Regions from separate parts of the Micromonospora echinaurantiaca genome, predicted to be linked through region 1. Evidence: riboswitches for the same ligand, from Rfam matches in the RefSeq annotation. Region 1 holds a riboswitch; the other holds the start of a gene.
What was found. Region 1 has a riboswitch for cyclic di-AMP ahead of GA0070609_RS29285 (C40 family peptidase). Riboswitches for the same ligand answer to the same signal wherever they lie in the genome.
Positions count from the first base shown of each region.

Region 2: linked by a shared signal. The riboswitch ahead of GA0070609_RS19025 (C39 family peptidase) and the one ahead of GA0070609_RS29285 (C40 family peptidase) in region 1 are both predicted to bind cyclic di-AMP.

Region 1 is NZ_LT607750.1:6,452,345-6,460,202, forward strand. Features, by position in the region: gene GA0070609_RS29275 (C40 family peptidase) at 1-732, shown strand, start outside; gene GA0070609_RS29280 (N-acetylmuramoyl-L-alanine amidase) at 830-2,887, opposite strand; cyclic di-AMP (ydaO/yuaA leader) riboswitch at 3,129-3,265, shown strand; gene GA0070609_RS29285 (C40 family peptidase) at 3,278-4,318, shown strand; gene dcd (dCTP deaminase) at 4,376-4,954, opposite strand; gene GA0070609_RS29295 (pyridoxamine 5'-phosphate oxidase family protein) at 5,034-5,579, shown strand; gene GA0070609_RS29300 (zinc metalloprotease) at 5,641-6,627, opposite strand; tRNA gene GA0070609_RS29305 (tRNA-Gly) at 6,962-7,035, shown strand; gene mraY (phospho-N-acetylmuramoyl-pentapeptide-transferase) at 7,432-7,858, shown strand, end outside.
Region 2 is NZ_LT607750.1:4,226,627-4,234,484, reverse strand. Features, by position in the region: gene GA0070609_RS19040 (acyltransferase family protein) at 1-757, shown strand, start outside; gene GA0070609_RS19035 (hypothetical protein) at 851-1,198, shown strand; gene GA0070609_RS19030 (hypothetical protein) at 1,317-2,081, shown strand; cyclic di-AMP (ydaO/yuaA leader) riboswitch at 2,369-2,510, shown strand; gene GA0070609_RS19025 (C39 family peptidase) at 2,748-3,575, shown strand; gene GA0070609_RS19020 (alpha/beta fold hydrolase) at 3,694-4,440, shown strand; gene GA0070609_RS19015 (DegT/DnrJ/EryC1/StrS family aminotransferase) at 4,681-5,793, shown strand; gene GA0070609_RS19010 (Gfo/Idh/MocA family protein) at 5,790-6,824, shown strand; gene GA0070609_RS19005 (nucleotide sugar dehydrogenase) at 6,965-7,858, shown strand, end outside.

The sequences.
Region 1 (7,858 bases):
AAGATTCAGCCGTTGGCGCTGGAGAGCGAGCTGGCGATGGACCGGGTGGGCGATCTCGCCTCCCGCTACTACATCACCGGCCCGTCCCAGGACGTCGCGGCCCTGCTGGTCAGCGCCAAGCCGAGCACGCTCACCGAGCAGCTCACCCTCCTCGACCGGCTGGCCGCGCAGGAGCGCAAGCAGATCGAGGGTGTGCTCGCGGTCCGCAAGAAGTACGACGACCAGAAGCAGCAGCTCGAGGCGCTGATCGCGGACCAGGTCAAGCAGCAGGACGAGCTGGCGACGAAGAAGAAGCACATCGAGGGCGAGGTCAAGCGGCTGGAGAAGATGCTGCCGGTGACCACGGTCAAGACGGACCAGTGCCCGACCATCAACGGGGTGGTCAGCGAGAAGGCCCGGATCGCGATCCGGACCGCCTGCGCCCAGGTCGGCAAGCCGTACGTGTGGGGCGCCGACGGGCCGAACTCGTTCGACTGCTCCGGCCTGACCCAGTACGCGTACAAGGCGGCCGGGGTCTACCTGACCCACCACACCGGCGCGCAGTGGAACGAGGGCAAGGCCATCTCGCGCTCCGACGCGCGCCCGGGTGACCTGGTCTTCTTCTTCAGCGACCTGCATCATGTCGGGCTATATCTCGGCAACGACAAGATGGTGCACGCGCCACGCGCCGGCAAACCGGTCAACGTCTCCAGCATCAACACCATGCCGGTCGCCGGGTTCCGCCGACCCTGATCCGGCACCGAGAACGAAACGCGGGCCCCCGGTCTACCCGGGGGCCCGCGTTCGTGTCGGGCGGCTCGGCGACGAGCCCCGACTCAGGCCGGGCGGCTCACCGCGGAGCGCCCACCGGGGACGGCAGGATCAGCACGTCGTCCAGGTTCACGTAGCCGATCCGGTGACCGAACTGGACCTGCACGTAGCGCAGGTCGCCGCGGATAACCGTCCAGTCGCCCGGGGACGACCCGTCGAAGGTGACGGCCCGGTAGTACTCGCTCGGCAGGACACCGCCCACCGCGTACCGCTGGCCTGCGGCGAGCGTGTACTGCAACGGGGTGATCGCCTGGTACGGCACCCCGGTCGGGTAGGCGTCCCGCTCCGGGTAGCCCCGCCCGTAGACCGGGATGGTGGCCTTGCCGGGCTTCGGCGTCACTACGAAGCCGGTTGCCCACTTCGCGGTACGCGCCGACGCCGGGTTGTGGAACCAGGCCTTCTGGCCGAGGTACCAGATCGCCGTCCAGTCACCGCGTACCTCGGCCACCGCGTACGTCTGGCCGGCCGACGCCCGGGCGCTGTGGTCCGGGACGTACATGGTGCCCGGCGATCCGTCCGGGTGCTCGCCGAGGTCGACGGCGAGCGGCGCGTCGTGGCTCGGCGCGGTGCGCAGCAGCACCGCCGACGAGCCGCGTAGCGGGCAGGGGTCGGTGACCGGCGGCGGCGGGTTCGGCACCCCCGGGGGCTGCCGCGAGCAGCCGGTGAACGCCGGCTGGTTGTCGGCGAACTCGGGGTCGATGGTCACCAGCCCGGTGTGCGCCGTGCCGGTGGTCCGGAACGGCGCCTTGAGCAGGTCGAAGTAGTGCGACCAGTCCCAGTACGGCCCCGGGTCCCAGTGCATCCCGGCGACGGTCGACGGCACGGTGCCCGGGACGTTGTCGTGCCCGATGATGTGGTGCCGGTCGAGCGGGATGTTGAACCGCAGCGCCAGGTGCCGGACCAGCTTGGCCGAGGTGCGGTACATCGCCTCGGTGTACCAGGTGCCGTGCCCGGCGAAGCCCTCGTGCTCCAGGCCGATGGACTTGGCGTTGACGTACCAGTTGCCGGCGTGCCAGCCGACGTCCTTGGCCTTGATGTGCTGGGCGATGTGGCCGTCCACCGAGCGCAGCGTGTAGTGCCAGCCGACGTAGTCGGCCCGTTTCACCAGGCCGACGCTCGGCCAGAAGTAGCCCTCGGTGTCGTGGATGACGATGTACTCGATCTTCTGCTGGGCTGGCCGGTTGCCCAGGTCGTGGTTGCCGTAGTCGCCGGCGCCCGGGCCGTACTTCTCGTACGGGGCCGGGATCCACTCGCAGCCGAGGCCGACCGGGCACTCCAGCCCGTCGGGCCGCTCGCCGCGCCGCAGCCCGAGCTGGTGCAGCGTCGAGGTGTCCGGGTTGACCTCCCGCGCGGCGAGGGTCACCCGGTACCCGTCGTCGGTGGTCCGGCTCGCGCCCTCGCGGAGCTGCCCGTACACCTCGTCGGCGAAGGCGGCTGCGGTGTCCTCGGCGCCGGCGCCGGAGTAGCGGGCCACCGCGGCGTACCAGGCCGCCGGGTCGCTGGCCGCGTCGACCGGGCCACCCAGTTCCCGCTGGTACGCGGCGAGCAGCGCCGCTCCGCCACGGATGTTCGCGGTCGGGTCGGAGCGCAGCGCCTCCTCGCTGGCGCCGGTGAGCGCGGCGGCGGCCTGGAGGGTCTGCAGCGCGGCGTCGCCGAGAGCGGCCGGTGCCAACTCGCTGACGGCGGGCGCGGCGACGGTCAGCGGCCGTGCCTCGTCACCGCGCGGGTCCTCGCCCTCGTCGATGTGGCCACCGGCGGGCTGGGCGGTGACGTGGGCGGCGTCGGTGAGGTGCATCGGACCGTAGCCGCCACTGGTGCTCGGGTTGCCGGGATGGGTGTCCCAGCGCGACTCGAGGTACGACACGGCGAGCAGGACGCTCTCCGGCACGCCGAACTCGGCGGCCGCGGCGGCGTACTGCTGCTGCCGGTCGAGGGGCTCGGCGGCGGCCGGAGCGGCGGTGAACGGGGTGACCGCCAGGGCGAGCGTCGCGGCGGCGGCGAGCAGGGTGCGCCTGCTCCTCGATCTCGTGGATCTCGTGGATCTCGTGGACCTTGTGGACCTTGTGGACAACTGCATCGGACCCCCTGGTCAGACGGGTGGACGATGCGGCCACCTTCACCCCGGGCCGGGCCTGTCGTCAATACCTTTCCATGTATCAACTCCTAAGGAAGAAAACCTTCGACGCGTCCCGGCGAGAACCGTCGATCGCCGGGGCGTACGGAGTGTCACGGCGACACGGGTTGCGGATTGATAACGACCGTCTCTACTCTGGTCATTCGTCGGCCCGGCAACAGGTCCGTCCAACCCGGGCGGTAACGGTCCGACACCGCCGAATCGCTCGCGAGCGAACCGGGGAACCAGGTAACCCGGGGTGAATCCGCAGCCACTGCGGTAGGGCGTCCCCTTCCCGCCCGAACCCGTCAGCTAACCCGGTAGGCGGTCTGGGAAGAAGGAGTACGGAGCCCGGTGGCACACCATGCCCCGCGGCCACCGTCGGCACGGTCGGCGTACGCCGGCCCGGCGACGGCTGCGCCGCGTTCACGCTGGTCCCGCTTCACCACCGCACTCGCCGCCCTGGTCGGCTTCGCCGCCGTCCTGACCGGCGGCGCCACGGCGGCCCACGCCGAACCCACCGTCGCCGAGATCGAGCGCCAGATCGACGAGGACTGGAACAAGCTCGAACCGATCATCGAACGGCACAACGCCACCCGCCAGGACCTGGCCGCCAAGCGGAAGCAGGCCGACGCCCTGGCCGCCCAGATCAAACCGCTCCAGGCCCAGGTCGACGAGGCGATGGAGAAGGTCAGCGCGCTGGCCGTCCGCGCCTACAAGGGCGAGAACGTGCTCACCATCAACGCCCTGCTGGGCAGTCGCTCGCCGGGCGAGGTGGTCGGGCAGCTCGAAATGCTCGACCGGTTCGCCGACCGCCAGCAGCAGGACGTGCGACAGGTCGCCGACCTGCGCGACCAACTGGCCGCCAAGAAGGCGCCGCTTGACGAGATGGTCGCCCAGCTCGCCCAGGTCGAGGCGCAGCTGGCGGCGAAGAAGAAGCAGATCAACGCCGAGATCGACCGGCTGCAGAAGCTGCGGATCAAGGTGTACGGCAACGGCGGCGGCGGGCCGCTGCGTCCCGCCCCCTGCCCGGCCAGCTATCCGGGCGGCGCGGCGGGGGTGGCGGTCAAGTTCGCCTGCGCCCAGATCGGCAAGCCGTACGTCTGGGGCGCCGAGGGCCCGAACTCGTACGACTGTTCCGGGCTGATGCTGGCCGCCTGGGCCAAGGCCGGGGTCTCGCTGCCGCACAACGCCGCGCAGCAGCGCGGAGTCACCAAGACGGTCAGCCGGGGCGAGCTGCGCCCGGGTGACCTGGTCTTCTACTACGCCGACCTGCACCACGTCGGCATGTACGTCGGCGGCGGCTGGGTGGTGCACGCCTCCCGGGCCGGGGTGCCGATCAAGATGAAGAAGGTCGACGACGGCCCGATCCACAGCTACGGCAGGCCGGGCTGACCGCGTACCACCGAAAAGGGCCCGCTCCGGCGTCGGAGCGGGCCCTTTCCTGCTGCGTCAGCGGGTCGGCCAGGTGCGCCACTGCTGCCAGGAGCGGCTCGGCGTCGGGCCGCGCTGCCCCTGGTAGCGGGAGCCGTAGACGGCCGAGCCGTACGGGTGCTCGGCCGGTGAGGAGAGCCGGAAGATGCAGAGCTGACCGATCTTCATGCCCGGCCAGAGGGTGATCGGCAGGTTCGCCACGTTGGAGAGCTCCAGCGTCACGTGGCCGGAGAAGCCCGGGTCGATGAAGCCGGCGGTGGAGTGGGTGAGCAGGCCCAGCCGGCCCAGGCTCGACTTGCCCTCCAGCCGGCCGGCGAGCTGGTCGCCGAGCGAGATCACCTCGAGCGTGGAGGCGAGCACGAACTCGCCCGGGTGCAGCACGAACGGCTCGCCGTCGGGCACCTCGACCACCGAGGTCAGCTCGTCCTGCTGCTGCGCCGGGTCGATGTGCGTGTAGAGGTGGTTGTTGAAGACCCGGAACAGCTTGTCCAGGCGTACGTCGATGCTGGACGGCTGCACCAGCGTGGGCTCGAACGGCTCCAGCGCCAGGGCGCCCGCCTTGATCTCGGAGACCAGGTCGCGGTCGGAGAGCAGCATCGGAACACCATAGCGAAGCCGCCCGGGTGACCTGCGTGTCGGACTAGGTGTTCGTACACCTGTTCGATAGACTGTCCACATGGCTTCCTGGTCCGAATTCGCCGCTGACGAGCCCCGACTCGCCGACGGGATCCGCGTTCTCATGCAGCAGTACGGGCCGGGCTTCGGCTACCTGGCCACGGTCCGCGCCGACGGCGGGCCCCGGGTGCACCCGGTCTCCCCGGTGATCACCGACGAGGGGCTGTTCTGCTTCGTGGTCGACTCGCCGAAACGGCGTGACCTGGAACGCGACGGGCGCTATGCGCTGCACTCCTTCCCGCCGGAGGAGAGCGACGACGAGGCCTACGTCGCCGGGCACGCCCGCCCGGTCACCGACCCGGCCCGGGTCGCCCGGCTGGCCCGCAGCCACCGGGCCGCTCCGCACGTCGACTGGCGGCTGTTCGAGTTCACCGTCGACGTGGCGATGCTGACCCGCCGTGACGCGGGTGCCGCGGGTGGCCCCGGCAACGGTCACGGCCGCCCCGCCGTCCAGGTCTGGCTCGACCCGGGTGCGCCCGCCGACGCCCCGGCCGCCGACCCCGCGTCGCGGCTGCGGCACCACGACGCCCGCCGCGAGGCCGCCTAGCCGCGAAGACAGCGGTGCCGGCTCCGTCGTGCGGAGCCGGCACCGATGGCCGTACGTCAGATCAGGCCGCGCGGTACGCGTTCCACGCGGTCAGCATCCGGCTCGCCTGGCCGGCGGTGAACTGGTACATGCACGAGTCGTAGGTGTAGTCCATGAAGTTGGTGATCGGGTCGGCGCCCGGGGCGGTGCAGGTGTCCCGCCCGGTCGGGCACTGGAAGGCCGGCGAGGCCTCGGCCGGAGTGTCGCTGACGCCGTCGCCCTGGCCCGAGCAGCCGCCCTGGAAGGTGTGGTAGAGGTTCAGCCAGTGGCCGACCTCGTGGGTGCCGGTGTCGCCCTGGTTGTAGTTGGCGGCGGTGCCGCCCGGCAGCGACTCGCTCAGCACGACCACGCCGTCCATGCTGCTCAGCTTGCGCTGCGGGAAGGTCGCCCAACCGAGCAGGTCGTTGCTCAGCTCGCCCAGGTACACGTTGAGGGTGTTCTTGCCGCCCTCCCGCAGCGAGGACTTCATCGACCGCTCCGCCGACGAGCCCTGCACGATCGGGTACCACGCCGGGTTGGTCACCCGGTTAATCTTCTGCAGCTGGAAGCTGAACGCGGTGGCCGCGCCGCCGGTCGCGCCGCTGTAAGACTGGTTCAGCACGTTGATCTGCGAGGTGATCATCGAGTCCGGGATGTTGCCGCCGGCCCGGGTGCTGTTCTCCTGGATCACGTGCACCACGACCGGGATCGTCACGGTCGCGGCGAGGGTGGTCGCCCCGGCGCCAGCGCGGAAGCGCGCCCGCTCGCGCAGCGCGGCGGCCAGGTCGGCCTCCCGCTCGCGGGTCTCCGCGAGGGTCAGCTCGTTCGGTTCGTGCCTGGCCGCGCCGCCCGCCTTGATCCGGGCATCGGCGTGGACGTCGGCCGGCTCGACGCATGCCTCACCGGGTGCGGCGGAGAAGGCCGAAGCGGCCGGTACGACGCCCACCGCGGCGGTGCTGAGCAGCAGCGCGAGGGTCGTCGACGCGACACCGGCGGCACGCCGGGTCAGCAGGTCGGGACGAAGTCCCATGGGCCCACCTCTTTCTGGCGGCGCGACAGGGGGTATGTCACGCCGTGGCTGAGAACGTGGGCCAGACGTTACAACCGATCGACAGATTTGAGAACGCCCATATGTTGCCGGACTGAAACTTTTTCGTGGCAGCGGCTGGTCCCTCGGCCGGGCGGCCCGGCTGGGTCGGCGCGACATCCCGCAAGTTGTTGCCTCGCGGGGTCTGTGAGGCCGCTACTTCCCGAAAGTTGTGTGTGGATCTTGCGGCGCGCCGCCCGCGGGGCTGACGGCGCGGTCCGGCGGAGGGGGTACCTGGATGCACCGGCGTGGTGACTCAGGTACAGTGGTGCCGCTTGCGGGTGTAGTTCAATGGCAGAACATCAGCTTCCCAAGCTGACAGTGCGGGTTCGATTCCCGTCACCCGCTCCACCGCAAGGCCCCGGCTCAGGGCAGGTTTCCTGGCTGGGGCCTTCATCGTTGCCACCGCTTCTTGCGCCGGCCGTGCCCGCTGCGTGCCCGATCCCTGCTCTCCTTGATCTGCGAGCTGAGGCCGTCAGCGATGTGCTCGTCACGCTCCCGGGCCGTGTGCTGATGGATCACCACGGCCCGGGCGGAGGGGCCGCGCTAGCTTGCCTCACCCTGAACGGCACGGCGCTGTGAGGTCCAGGGCTGCTCCGCTCGCCGCCGGATGGCAAGCTCGTGCCTCGTGATCGATGACTTCGCCAAGGACCATCTGCACGGCCAGCTCAGGTCGATACGTCCGGCGCTGATGTGGAAGCTCGGTGGGGACGCCGTGAGAAATCCGGATCTCGTGGAGGTTCGCCCGTGAGGGCGGTCATCGTCGCGGCCGCGGTCGCGTTCATCATCTCCCTGTTCGGCACGCCGGTGGCGATTCGCGTCTTCACCGCGCTCAAGGCCGGCCAGCCGATCCGATCCATCGGGCTCGCCAGCAACCAGGGCAAGAAGGGCACGCCCACGATGGGCGGCGTCGTCTTCATCGTGGCGACCGTCCTCGCCTACGTCGCCGGGCACATCGCCCTGACCACCCTGCCCGAGCGGCAGATCGCGCAGGAGGGGCCGACCATGACGGCCCTGGTGCTGCTCGGGCTGTTCGTCTTCTGCGGCGCGGTCGGCTTCTTCGACGACTTCCTCAAGGTGCGCTGGCGCAACTCCGATGGCCTGTCCGCCAGAGGCAAGCTCCTCGGCCAGGCGCTCGTCGGCGGCGGGTTCGGCATCGCCGCGCTCTACGTGC
Region 2 (7,858 bases), 2.2 Mb from region 1:
CTTCTGCCTGCCGCTGGTGCTGCCGCTGGTGCGCCGGGCCCGGCCGTGGGCACTGTGGGCGGTGGTGGTCGGGGTGCCGCTGCTCATCCTCGCGCTCTGGCCCGGTCAGGCCCTGGTGCCCGAGGCCGACCGCTGGTGGTTCACCCAGGTCTTCCCGCCGGTGCGGTCGCTCGAGTTCTGGATGGGAGTGGCCGCGGCCGAGCTGATGCGTCGTGGCCGTTGGCGGGGGCCGGGCCTGCCGCTGGCCAGCCTGATCTTCGCGGTCACCTGGGTGGTCGCCGCTCAGTGGGTCCGGGCCGAGCTGTGGGCGGCGCTGCTCTCGGTGGCGTACATCCTGGTCATCACCGCGGCGGCGGACGCCGACGTGCGGGGCCGGCGCTCACCGTGGCGGTCCCGGCCGATGGTCTGGCTCGGTGAGGTCTCGTTCGCCTTCTACCTGGTGCACGTCTTCGTGATGATCACCGTGCTCCGGCTCACCGGGGACTGGGGGACCGGCTTCACCGGCTGGTGGGGAGTGGCCGTGGTGCTCGGCTTCCTGCTGCTGAACCTGGGTCTGGCCGCGTTGCTGCATCGGTACGTCGAGACGCCGATGATGCGCCGGCTGGCTCCGCGCCGTCCGAAGCGGACGATCGGCGGCCCGGCGGCGGTCGCGGCGCCGGACCCGCTGCCGGCCCCGGCCGGCCCGACGGTCGCGCAGGTTGCCGTGCCGGGTCCGCGCACGCTCGACCGGCCATCGGCGTACGTCGACTCGCGCTGAGCCGTCCACCCTGGTCGGCGCCCTCGGCGCGGCGAAGCCGCGACACGCCCGGCGGCGGTGCGGGGGACCGGACCGGACGGTAGCGTTGTCGTCGTGCTTCCGGTCGCGCTCGCCTGTCCGCTGTGGTGGGTGGCGCGCTGGGCCGCGCGGCTGACGGCCGGCCTCGCCGTCGCCGTCGCGATCGCCCTCGGCACACCCGGCGCGGTTGCCGCCCCGGCCGAGCCGGAGCCGGCGGCGTGCTCCGCCGCGTCCGTGCACGCCGACGCGCGCGCCGGGTCCGCGTCGACGGCCGTCGGCGCCGAGCAGCGCGCCGAGCCGGCTGGTCCGGTCACCGAGCCGACACCGGTCGATGCCTCGCCAGCACCGCGCCACGACGCCGCGCCGGCGCCGGCCGGGTCGGTCCCGGCCGTCCGGGCCCCGCGCGCCCCGCCGCGCGTCTGATCCGCCGCGGCGGCTGACGCCCCCGCCCGCGATCCCCGGTTCCGCACCCGTCCGGCCTCGGCGTGTCCCCACGACGCCCGGACGCGGCTCCCGCTTCCGCATCCGCTTCCCCCGTGAGGTGCCGACCTTGGAGACCGTCCTCTACCACCAGTTTCTGATCGACGTGCCGCGCGCCGCGGCCATCTGGTCCGGCCTGCTCGTGCTGGCGCTGACCGTGCTCACCGTGCTGGTCGCCCGCCCCGAGCGCGCCACCGACGAGGAGCCCGCCCCGGCGGCCGCCGAGCCGGCCGAACCCGACCTCGCCGACCTGCGCCGGTACGCCGAGGAGGTGGCCGTCGCCGCGACCCGGGCGGCGCAGACCGCCCGGCGGCGGCGCGCCGACTGGCTCGCCGCGCAGGCGGAGGTGGAGCGCGCCTGGCAGGCGTACGACGAGGCGGAGACCGCCGCTCGCCGGTTCGTCGGGGCCGCTGCCCTGCCCGCCCCGCGCACCCCGCGCACGCCGGCCGAGTACGCCGCCCGGGAGCGGTGGCTGCACCACGCGGCGATGGCCGCCCATTGGCGGGGGGAGCTGTCGGCTCGGCAGTTGTCCGACGTGTTCTGCCACCGGGCTGGCTGGGACCCGCGGCGGCACCCGGTGCAGCAGGAGATCGTGCTCGCCCGGGCGGTACGCGAGCAGCGCCGGGCCGGCTACCGGCTGGCCGCCGAGCGGGAGCGGTCGGCGTGGCGGGACGCCGAGCTGGCCGCCGAGGCGGCCCGAGCCCTGGCCGCCGAGGCGTACGCCGCCGCGGCCCGGCTCCGGCCGGGCCGGCCGGAGCCGGGCCGCGTGTCGGTGCCGGCCCGTCCGGTCGCCCCGGCCCGCTGGCGTCCCGCTCGGGTTGGTTGATCGGGAAATATTCCGGTGACGCCGGTCACAGCCGGCGAGAAATCGGTCATTCGGCACGGACGGGTCGAGGCGGGTCGACAATTCCTGGACCGCACCGCACCATTGTCCGGTTGTCGCCCGGTAACGGCGTCGGAGAGGCCTGTCCCATCGAGTCACGCCAGTGCGTAACTGACCGCAAAATTGTCGGGCGGAGACAGGTTTACGCAGGTGGACAGGGGTTGGCAGGCTTCTGACCGACCAGTAATGTCGGCCCGTCTGGTGCGGTTACCGATCGCAAGAGGCGACGCCGCGCCGACCCGCCTAATCGTGATCATACGAACCGGGGAACCAATGCTCCTTTGGGGTGAATCTGCGGGCTGCGGCCCGTGGTAGGGCGTACTTCCCGCCCGAATCCGTCAGCTAACCCGGTCGGCGGCGTCGGAAGGAGTTCCATCCTCGTGCAGCACGATCCCACCCTTCGGTTGTCCCCCCGCCTCCACGGCCCCGCGGTGTCCGTACCGCTCGCCCCGATCGCGAGCTGACCGACCGGCAACCGCCCCGCCCGACATCCGGGCGTCTTCCTGAGCGGCCCACCCACCCGCGGACCAGGGGTCCGCGTGGTCGAGCCGGCCTGCCCGCCGGCACCGCCCGTGCGCCGCTCGCCCCCCGAGTCCCCGTGGAGGAACCGTGAAGCACCACCTGAAGCGCCAGTTGCGGCGCATCGCCACCGAACGCCCCTACCAGGTGGCCGCCGCCTCCGCCGCGGCCCTGGTCCTCGCCTCCGGCGCCGGCGCGCTCGCCGCCGGCACCGAGGAGGCCCCGACCTCGGCGCCGGCCCAGGCCACGGTGGCCGAACTGCGTGACGCGCCAGCCGCCGCCTCGCGTGGCGAGGCCCGGCTGGGCACCGCCCCGTCCGGCGCCGCGCCGTCCAGCGCCGCCCCCTCGGCCGCCGCCTCGTCGGCCGCGCCGAACCCGGACCTGACCCGCAAGGCGGCGCCGAAGCCGCCGTCGCGCAAGATCCTCAACTACGACTACCAGGCCCAGACGACCTTCTACAACTGCGGCCCGGCCGCCGTGCGGAACGCGCTCAGCGCCGCCGGCATCGACCGTACCCAGGACGCCCTCGGCGCCCAGCTGGGCACCACCGAGATGGGCACCAACTCCGCCAACGACACCACCCGCGTGCTCAACGCCATGGTGAAGGGCGACCCGTACCGGACCCGGATGATCTCCGGCGGGGCGGCCACCCCGGCCCAGATGGACCAGCTCCAGGCCGACGTGGTCCGGGCCATCACCGACAAGCGGGGTGTCGTGGTGAACGTCGCCGGCAGCGCGACCGACACCAACGGCGGCTGGCACTCCTTCCCCGGTGGGCACTACATCGCGGTGGTGGGCTACGACGACGACGGCCGGCTGGTGAAGATCGCCGACTCGGCGAACCCGGCGACCGCCTCGTACTGGATGACCACCATCGACCTGGCGAACTGGGCGGCTACCCGCGGCTACTCCGCCTGATCCGCACCTCCGCGCCACTGCCGTCGGGCGCCGGCTCCCCATCCGGGGGGCCGGCGCCCGACGTGTAGCGGCGGCCGGCTCTCGCCCCGGCCGTCCGACCGGTGGCACACTGCGCCCTATGGTCGACGAATCGGGTACCCGGGACGGCCGGCGGCCGCTCCTGCTGCTGCTGCACGGCATGGGCGCCACCGGCGAGGTGTGGCTGCCCTGGGCGCCGCTGCTGGAGCGCCGGTGGGCCGGCCGGTGGCTGGCCCCGGACCTGGCCGGGCACGGCTGGTCCCCGCCGCTGCCGCGGTACTCCTTCGCCGGGCTGGCCGGGCAGGTCGCCGGCGGGCTCAAGCCGGGTGACCGGCTGGTCGTGCTGGGGCACTCCCTCGGCGGCGTGGTGGGGCTGGCGCTGGCCGCGCGTACCGCCGGGCTGACGGTGGACGCGGTGGTCGGGCTCGGCATCAAGGCCGTCTGGTCACCGGCCGAACTGGACCGGGCCGCGGAGCTGGCCGCCCGCCCGGTCACCTGGTTCGCGACCCGCGACGAGGCGGCCCGCCGCTACCTGAAGGTGGCCGGGCTGACCGGACTGTTCGCCCCCGAGCATCCGGCCGTGGAGGCCGGACTGCGGCAGGTCGACGGCCGCTGGCGGCTGGCGATGGACCCGGCCGCGTTCGCGGTGGGGGAGCCGCGCCTGCCGGCCCTGCTGGCGGCGACCGACGCGCCGGTGGTGCTGGCCCGGGGCGAGCGCGACCCGATGGTCTCCGACGAGCAGCTCAAGGAGTTCGGCGTGCCGGTGGTGACGCTGCCCGGACTCGGGCACAACGCGCACGTGGAGGACCCGGAGGCGGTGCTCGCCCTGGTCGACCCGTACCGCTGATCCCCGCCGCTGCGGTTCCCGGCGGGATGAGGGTGTTGTGCCGCCATGCCCGGAGCACTCGGGATAACATGCCCGTACGTCCCGGAGTGCGCCGGGCGTCCTGTTTGTCCGGGTGATCCTTCCGCACCAACCCCAGCGGATCGTCCGGCGGTAACCCCACCACCCCTCCTGTCCACATCTGAACGACATGGCGCCGCGTCCGGACCCGGACGCGGTCGCTGTTCGACGGGAGGAAGCCCCATGGTCGGGCTGACCACAGAAGAGATTCCACCGGCGAGGCCGGTCATCGGCGAGGCCGAGATCGCGGCGGCGGTACGGGTGCTGCGCAGCGGCCGCGTCGCGCAGGGGCCGGAGGTCGCCGCGTTCGAGGAGGAGTTCGGCGAGCTGGTCGCCGGCCGGCACTGTGTCGCGGTGAACTCGGGCACCTCCGCCCTGCAGCTGACCCTGATGGCGCTCGGATTCGGCCCGGGCGACGAGGTGATCGTCCCGTCGTTCTCCTTCGCCGCCAGCGCCAACGCGATCCGGCTGGTCGGCGCCCGGCCGGTCTTCGTCGACATCGAACCCGGCAGCTTCTGCCTGGACCCGGCGGCGGTTGCCGCGGCGGTCACCCACCGCACGGTGGCGATCCTGCCGGTGCACCTCTACGGGCACCCCGCCGCGATGGACCGGATCATGGCGGTCGCCGACCGGCACGGGCTCGCCGTGGTCGAGGACGCCGCCCAGGCGCACGGCGCCGCCCTGGCGGGAAGGCCGGTCGGCGCGTTCGGCACGGCCGGCTGCTTCAGCTTCTACCCCACGAAGAACATGCACTCGCTGGAGGGCGGCATGGTCAGCACCGCCGACGGCGAGCTGGCCCGTACCCTGCGGCTGCTGCGCAACCAGGGCATGGAGCAGCGGTACGCCAACGAGATCGTCGGCGCCAACATGCGGATGACCGACGTGGCCGCGGCGATCGGCCGGGTGCAGTTGCGCCAGCTGCCGGAGTGGACGGAGCAGCGGCGGGCCAACGCGAAGCTGCTCGACGCCCGGATCACCGGCATGGTCACCCCGCCGGTCGCCGACGCCGCCCGGCACGTCTACCACCAGTACACGGTGCGGGTGCCGGGTGGTCGCCGCGACGCGGCCCGCCGGCGCCTCACCGAGCTGGGCGTCGGCAACGCCGTTCACTACCCCACGCCGATCCACCGCCTGCGGCCCTACCTCGCCGAGGACGGCCGACCGGGCCCGTGGGAGCTGCCGGAGACCGACCGGGCCGCCGCCGAGGTGATCTCGTTGCCGGTGCACCCGGCGGTGTCCCAGCAGGACCTGGAGCGGATCGCCGAGGCCGCCAACCTCGCCGGGGGTGCCCGATGACGCGGGCCCGGCTGCGCGCCGGCCTGATCGGTCTCGGCGCCATGGGGCGTAACCACGCCCGGGTCCTCGCCGCCCTGGACGGGGTGGAGCTGGTCGGCATCGTCGACCCGGCGGGCGACCCGACCAGCGCGCTGCGGGTGCCGGTGGTGCCCGACCTGGACGGCCTGCTGGCGATCGGCGTCGACTACGCCGTGGTCGCCTGCCCGACGGCGCTGCACGAGCAGGTCGGGCTGGCGCTGGCCGCCAGCGGCGTGCCCGCGCTCATCGAGAAGCCGCTCGCCCAGTCGGTGGCCGCCGCGAGCCGCCTGGTCGAGGCGTTCGAGGCCGCCGGCCTGGTGGCCGGGGTCGGCCACATCGAGCGGTACAACCCGGCCCTGCAGAGCCTGCGCCTGCGGCTGGAGGCCGGCGAGCTGGGCGAGGTGTTCCAGGTGGTCACCCGGCGGCAGGGGCCGTTCCCGCACCGGATCGCCGACGTGGGCGTGGTGATGGACCTGGCGACCCACGACATCGACCTGACCAGCTGGGTGGTCGGCCGGGAGTACCGGACGGTGTCGGCGCGGACCGTCTCGCGCAGCGGCCGGCTGCACGAGGACATGGTCGCCGCGGTCGGCCAGCTGGCCGGCGGCGCGATGGTCAACCACCTGGTCAACTGGCTGAGCCCGCTGAAGGAACGGTCCACCGTGGTCACCGGCGAGCGGGGCTGCTTCGTCGCCGACACCCTCACCGCCGACCTGACCTGGTACGCCAACGGGGCGATCGACACCGAATGGGAGGCGCTGCGCGCCTTCCGTGGCGTGGCCGAGGGCGACATGGTCCGGTACGCGATCCCGAAGCGCGAACCGCTCCTGGTGGAGCACGAACGGTTCCGCGACGCGGTCGACGGCAAGCAGAGCGACATCGTCACCCTGCGGCAGGGGCTGCGCACGGTGCGGGTCGCCGCCGCGCTGCTCCAGTCCGCGGCCGAGGGCAGCACGGTGGCGATCGACACCGACCTCGCACCCGTAGCCGCGGCGACCGTCGCGCTGTCCTGAGCGCCTCATCCATCCCGCGGTTCTGACCGGGCCCGGATCCGGGCCACTCCGCACCAACCGCCCGGCCGGCTCGTTGTCGCCGTAGTGCCCGCGCCACCGGGTCGGCCGGCCGCCGTTTCCAAGACGAAGAAGGAAGAGCCATGAACATCTGTGTCGTCGCCCTCGGGAAGATCGGGCTGCCGCTCGCCGTGCAGTTCGCGACGAGCGGGCACCGGGTGGTCGGCGCCGACGTCTCCGAGCGGGTCGTCGGGCTGGTCAACGACGGGGCGGTCCCGTTCCCGGGCGAGGCCGACCTGGACGTCCGGCTGAAGGAGGCGGTGGCGGCCGGCCTGCTGTCGGCCACCACCGACACCGCGGCGGCCGTCGCCCGGTCCGAGGCGGTGGTCCTGGTGGTGCCGCTCGTCGTGGACGACCGGGGGCTGCCGGACTTCGGCTGGATGGACGACGCCACCCGGGCGGTGGCGGCCGGGCTCCGGCCGGGCACCCTGGTCAGTTACGAGACCACGCTGCCGGTCGGCACCACCCGGCACCGGTTCGGCCCGATGCTGGCGCAGGGCAGTGGGCTGACCGTGGGCGAGGACTTCCACCTGGTGTTCAGCCCCGAGCGGGTGCTCACCGGCCGGGTCTTCGCCGACCTGCGCCGCTACCCGAAGCTGGTCGGCGGCGTGGACCGGGCGTCGACAGCGCGGGGCGTGGCGTTCTACGAGTCGGTGCTCCAGTTCGACCCCCGGCCGGACCTGCCCCGCGCCAACGGCGTGTGGGACCTCGGCTCGGCCGAGGCGGCGGAGCTGGCGAAGCTGGCCGAGACCACCTACCGGGACGTGAACATCGGCCTCGCCAACCAGTTCGCCCGGTTCGCCGCCACCGTCGGGGTGGACGTCACCACCGTGATCGAGGCCTGCAACACCCAGCCGTACAGCCACATCCACCAGCCCGGCATCGCGGTGGGCGGGCACTGCATCCCGGTCTACCCGCGGATGTACCTGTGGAACGACCCGGCCGCCAGCGTGGTCCGCGCCGCCCGGGAGGCGAAC